Mumia flava: one gene and its partner. The protein of the gene in region 1 interacts with the protein of each later gene in a pairwise test. Links are inferred from orthologs where the notes say so. Each region holds a gene or a part of one and is shown in the gene's direction. Other genes may lie near its edges. The genes, in order: CLV56_RS08905 and dnaA.

Region 1 (3,291 bases):
AACAGCGCCTGCGTGACCTCCCGGGCGACCTTCTCGTCGAGCGCCGGGTCGTGCACCGGGGAGGTCGCGAGCCCCATCGGGGTCGACGGCAGCGCGCCCGAGCGGACCATCTTCTCCACCTGGTCGCGCCCGAGCAGCGTCGCCATGACCGCGTTGCGGACGCGGGGGTCGGACAGGTCGTAGCCCCGCAGGTACGCGATCCCGGCCGCCAGGTGGCACTGCAGCAGCGCGAGGCCGGCGACGTTCGCGGGGATGGTCACCGCCATCGCGTACGCGCCGCCGAGGTTCGTCACGAACCCCTGGGCGCCGGCGTAGCGGACGTGGTTCGCGACCATCACGTCGATGGCCGCCTCGACGTCGCCACCGGCCAGCGCCAGGCGCTCGTCGGCCGTCTGCCAGACGGCCCGCCACGGGCCGACTCCGTCGATCGCGCGGTCGAGCAGCACGCGGATGTAGCCGGACGTGGCTTTCGGGCCCGCGGCCATCGCCACCCGTGGCGCGACGAACTTCGCCGCCGACTTCGCGATCCCCACGGCCACCTCCTGCGTCCACCGCCATCCTAGGCGGCAGCCGCAGCGCCACGCCGGTCGCCGCTGGCTAGAGTCGCAGTCGTGACACCCGTGCCGCTCGGACCGACGCGCTGGGACTTCTCTCCCGACGAGTGGCCGGACGACGACTTCGTGGGGATCGGGGCGGACCTCGAGCCGACCACGCTGGTCCACGCCTATCGTTCCGCGCTGTTCCCGATGCCGACCGAGCCAGGGGGGCCGATGGGGTGGTGGTCGCCGCTGGAGCGCGGGGTCCTGCGTCCTGACGACCTCCGCGTGTCGCGCTCGCTGCGGAAGTCGGCGCGCCGTTTCACGATCACCGTCGACACCGCCTTCGCGGAGGTGGTCGAGGCCTGCGCGGACCCCCGTCGCGAGGGGGGCTGGATCGACGACGCGATCGCCTCCGCGTACGGCCGGCTGCACGAGCTCGGGTGGGCCCACTCGATCGAGGCCCGCACGGCTGACGGCGCTCTGGCAGGCGGGTTGTACGGCGTGGCGATCGGCGGTCTCTTCGCAGGTGAGAGCATGTTTCACCGGGTCACCGACGCGTCCAAGGCGGCTCTGGTCGGACTGGTCGAGCTGATCGCCGCCGACGGCGCCGGGCCGCGTCTGATCGACACCCAGTGGCGGACCGACCACCTGGCTTCGTTGGGGGTCCAGGCGTGGTCGCGCGACGCGTACCTGGCGGTCCTCCCACAGGTGCTCGACACACCGCTCCCGGCCCCGTGGCGTTGACTTCAGCCGAAGGTGTTCTACTGTCTCAGCGAGGCGCCACACCGGCGTGGAGGCCGGAAATACGGGGGATTCCGCCCCTGGCTTCCTATGCTGGTGGTGCGCCAGACAGAACTGACCACCATCGGAGTCGGAGGATTCCCGTGAACCGAACTGAACTCGTAGCCGCGATCGCCGAGCGCGCGGGCACCACCAAGGCCGACGCCGACTCGGTCCTCAGCGCCCTCGGAGACACCCTGATCGACGCCGCCGGCAAGGGCGAGAAGGTCCAGATCCCTGGCCTCCTGACCGTCGAGCGGGTCGAGCGTGCGGCGCGCACCGGGCGCAACCCCGCGACCGGCGAGACCCTGGAGATCCCCGCCGGATTCGGCGTGAAGGTCACCGCGGGCAGCAAGCTCAAGAACGCCGTCAAGTAACGGCCGACGAGCCTCGAGAAGGACCCCGATCGCTGCGGCGACGGGGTCCTTCTCCGTTCCGTGGACCGGGGTTCTGCGGCACACTGGTGAGGTGCCCGAGCTTCCCGAGGTGGCCTCCCTGGTCGCCGACCTGCGGACCCGGCTGGGGGTCGACGGTGCCGAACCGCGTGCGATCGTCTCCGTCCTCCCGGTCAACGTGAGCGTGCTCAAGACGTACGACCCGCCGCCGCAGTCGCTCGCCGGGCTCGTGGTCGACGACGTGAGCAGGCACGGGAAGTTCATCGACATCGAGGCCGGCGGACTGCACCTGGTGATCCACCTCGCCCGGGCCGGCTGGCTGCGCTGGAAGGACAGCCAACCCACGGCACCGCCGCGGATGGGCGGCGCGAAGAACCCGCTCGCGCTCCGGGTCGTGCTGGACGACGGCGCGGGGTTCGACCTCACCGAGGCCGGGACGAAGAAGGGTCTGGCCGTCTCGGTGGTCCGCGATCCGCAGGAGGTGCCCGGGATCGCGCGGCTGGGTCCCGACCCGCTCGCCGACGACTTCACGCCGGAGGTGCTCGAGCAGATCCTCGCCGCGGCCGGACGGAGCCAGATCAAGGGCGTGCTGCGCGACCAGTCCCAGGTCGCCGGGATCGGCAACGCCTACTCCGACGAGATCCTGCACGCCGCGACGATGTCTCCGTTCACGCCCGCGAGCAGCGTGCTGGCGTCCCCCGAGATGCTCGCCGTCCTCTACGACGCGATCGGCTCGACGCTGCGCGACGCGCTCGCGCGCTCCGCGGGGCTGGCGGCCTCGGAGCTCAAGGCGGAGAAGAAGTCGGGTCTGCGGGTGCACGGCCGCACGGGCGAGACGTGCGACGTCTGCGGTGACACGATCCGCGAGGTGTCGTTCGCGGACTCGTCGCTGCAGTACTGCCCGACCTGCCAGACCGGCGGGAAACCCCTCGCCGACCGCAGGATGTCGAAGCTGCTGCGCTGAGACCGGCGGGTCAGGCCTGGGGCCGGACCAGGTCGCGGCCCGCGGCCGTCCAGGCGTCGACGCCGCCGGCGAGGTTGACCGCGTCCACGCCGTTGCGCTGGAGGTAGGCGGTGGCCTGGGCGGACCGGCCGCCCAGGTGGCAGTACACGAGAACCTGGGCGTTGCCGGAGACCTCGGCGACGCGGCCCGGAAGGGTCCCGAGGGGGATGTGGACGGCACCGGCGATGTGGCCGGTCGACCACTCGTCGGGTTCGCGGACGTCGAGCACGACGAGATCGGCGGGCAGCGGGTCGGGAACGCCGTCGACGGTCACAGTGGGAACGGACACCTCGTACATGCCTCCATCGTGCCAGCCGCGTCGAGGGCCCGGCGGACGGGTGACACGCCGCCGACGTGCAGGTTCGTTACGCTGAGGCTGCCGCCGTCGGCCGAGCGAGGAGGACCCATGGCGCAAGGCCATCCAGGCCCGTACGGGTCGGACCCCGGCGTTCCGCACCCCGGCGGAGCCCCGGCGAGCTGGAACGCCGACCCGTCCCGGCCCGAGCCGACGCAGGCCTGGTCGATGCCTCCGGTCCCGCCCGAGCCGCGGACCGACGATCGCGCGCAGACCTCC
Region 2 (2,824 bases), 99 kb from region 1 along the record:
GATGGCGCGACCGGCGCGGGTCCGCATGCGAAGACGGAACCCGTGCTTGCGCGCACGACGGCGGTTGTTCGGCTGGAAGGTGCGCTTGGTCACCGGAATGCTCCCTGCTCGTTGAATCTGGCCACGACACAGCGCAGCCGCTAGTCCGGACGGACGATCGTGCTTCGACGGCCACCGCCCGCCGACGTGCGCGCGCGAAGGGCGCTTCGGCGCACGCAGGCATGCGGCAGTTGTCGACGAACTCGACCTCACCACGGTACGTGGTCGTTCCCAGGACGGTCAAACCACGCCCCACCTGGGCTTGCCCCACGTGACGCGGCGCACCCGAGCGTACCCCCGGGTGGCGAGCCTGTGAGTGCCTGTGGACAATCGGTTGCCGGGGTTCCGTGGTGCTGTTAGCGTCCCGACAAGACGCGGTTATCCACAGGGACAAAACGGGCGGGCGAGCGATCACACGCCTGTGATTCCGGAGTATTCGTGCCAGAAAGACGAGTCTCCACGACCTGTGGAAAACGATGTGGACTCGGGAAACAACCACAACGCGAGGACGGGGCCTGAATGGACGACAGCGAGACGCAGCCGGAGGCGCAACCCGTCGACACCGCCGCTCTGCGAAGCCGGTGGGAGGCCATCACCGACGTCCTCCCGGTGACCACCCGGGCGTGGGTCGCCAGCTCCGTGCCGCTCGCCCTGCACGACAACACCCTGCTCGTTGCCGTGCCCAACGACTTCACCCGGACCCAGATGGAGGTACGGCTGCGGTCGCAGCTCGAGGAGGCGCTCTCCCAGTCGTTCGACCGGCCGATCCGGATCGCGGTCACCGTCGACCCGGACGCCCTGCCCGCGTCCCGGACGCCGACGCCCGGGTCGGAATTGTCGACAAGTCCCCATTCCTACGAGCCGGAGCCCGCTCCCGAGCCGACTCCGCCCGAGGCGGACGAGCCGACCCACAGCGCGCGCGACCGGCGGCCCGCCGGCGACGAGACCTCGCCGCAGGCCGCCTTCGTCCCGACCCGCCCGACGAACCGTCCGGCGCAGGCGAACGGCGCAGACACCCGGCTCAACCCTCGGTACCACTTCGAGAACTTCGTCATCGGCTCCTCCAACCGGTTCGCGCACGCGGCCGCGGTCGCGGTCGCCGAGGCGCCCGGCAAGGCCTACAACCCGTTGATGATCTACGGCGAGTCGGGCCTCGGCAAGACGCACCTCCTGCACGCGATCGGGCACTACGTGCGCAGCCTCTACGCGAACGCCCGGGTCCGCTACGTGAGCACCGAAGAGTTCACGAACGACTTCATCAACGCGATCCGCGACGACCGGATGCCCGCGCTGCAACGCCGGTACCGCGACACCGATGTCCTCCTGATCGACGACATCCAGTTCCTCGAGGGCAAGATCCAGACCCAGGAGGAGTTCTTCCACACCTTCAACACGCTGCACGGCTCGAACAAGCAGATCGTCATCACCTCGGACCGACCGCCCCGGGGCCTCGAGTCGCTCGAGGACCGGCTGCGCAGCCGGTTCGAGTGGGGACTCACCACCGACGTGCAGCCGCCCGACCTCGAGACCCGGATCGCCATCCTGAGCAAGAAGGCGGAGATCGAGAAGCTGGTCGTGCCGCCCGAGGTCCTCGAATTCATCGCCAGCCGGATCCAGACGAACATCCGCGAGCTCGAGGGCGCTCTGATCCGAGCGACGGCGTTCGCGAGCCTCAACCACCAGCCCGTCGACCTCTCGCTCGCCGAGATCGTCCTGAAGGACCTCATCCCCGAGGGGGGCGAGCCGGAGATCACCGCCGGCCTCATCATCGCGCAGACCGCGAACTACCTCGAGTACTCCATCGAGGAGATCTGCGGGGCCAGCCGCTCGCGCGGCCTCGTCCAGGCGCGCCAGATCGCGATGTACCTGTGCCGTGAGCTCACCGACCTCTCGCTGCCGAAGATCGGCCAGCACTTCGGCGGTCGCGACCACACGACCGTCATGTACGCCGAGCGGAAGATCCGCACGCTGATGGGCGAGCGTCGGACGGTCTTCAACCATGTCACCGAGCTCACCAACCGGATCAAGCAGCAGGCGCGCCAGGCCGGCTGAGGTCTCGAGCCACCCGCAACCGCGGATTCTTGTGTTCCCACACTTGGGGAAACTCCTGGGGAAAACACGGGATCCGGGTGGACGACCCACCCGGTCACCGGTGGACGGGTTGGGGAGGACGCCCGCTCCGTCCACCGCCGTCCCCCACCGAGCGCCGTCCGTCCCCCAGCTCGTCCACGAGGGCAAAGAGTGCCTGACCAGCGCCGACGAAGGTTCTCCACAGTTTCGACAGTGGCGAAGACGATGATGAGAACAACAAGATCTCTCCCGTACGACGAAGTCCTCCACAGCTCCGACCTGGGGATGAAGGACCAGATGTCCCTGAGTGGTCGGGTGCCGGTCGGGCGTGGCAGGATTCCCAACAACGTGTCGTTCCGCCCGCACAGCGTCGTGGCGACCCGACCCGCTCGGCCTGTCCAGACCCAGACCCGGAGGCTCTCCGCGTGAAGTTCCGCATCGATCGCGACGCGCTGGCGGACGCCGTCGCATGGACGGCGCGCAGCCTGCCCGTCCGACCCCCGAGCGTCCCGGTGCTGGCCGGTCTCATGGTCGAGAGCACCGACGGCGGGATCGCCCTGTCGGGGTTCGACTACGAGACCTCGGCCAGGACGACCGTCGACGCCGACGTCGCCGACGAAGGTCGCGTCCTCGTGTCGGGTCGGCTGCTGGCCGACATCTGCAAGTCCCTCCCGTCCCGGCCGGTCGACGTCGTCCTGGACGGCCCGAAGGTGTC

What was found.
Region 2: the proteins of CLV56_RS08905 (region 1) and dnaA interact in binary tests that used the Escherichia coli proteins (3 or more experiments, as listed by UniProt). The link is inferred for Mumia flava from one-to-one orthologs.

Annotation. Positions count from the first base shown.
Region 1 is NZ_PGEZ01000001.1:1,881,189-1,884,479, reverse strand. What follows is about bases 283-3,059. They hold CLV56_RS08905 (HU family DNA-binding protein), read left to right. Parts: upstream 283-1,423; coding sequence 1,424-1,696; downstream 1,697-3,059. Other genes in these bases: CLV56_RS08895 (rhodanese-like domain-containing protein), read right to left, coding at 2,689-3,015; CLV56_RS08900 (Fpg/Nei family DNA glycosylase), read left to right, coding at 1,788-2,678; aat (leucyl/phenylalanyl-tRNA--protein transferase), read left to right, coding at 612-1,283; CLV56_RS08915 (EcsC family protein), read right to left, coding at 283-533. Outside these bases: more of CLV56_RS08915, read right to left, coding at 1-282; CLV56_RS20990 (hypothetical protein), read left to right, coding at 3,124-3,291.
Region 2 is NZ_PGEZ01000001.1:1,980,869-1,983,692, reverse strand. It holds dnaA (chromosomal replication initiator protein DnaA), read left to right. Parts: upstream 1-558; coding sequence 559-2,091; downstream 2,092-2,824. Other genes in the region: dnaN (DNA polymerase III subunit beta), read left to right, coding at 2,535-2,824; rpmH (50S ribosomal protein L34), read right to left, coding at 1-93. UniProt on the Escherichia coli protein: Plays an essential in the initiation and regulation of chromosomal replication. Binds in an ATP-dependent fashion to the origin of replication (oriC) to initiate formation of the DNA replication initiation complex once per cell cycle.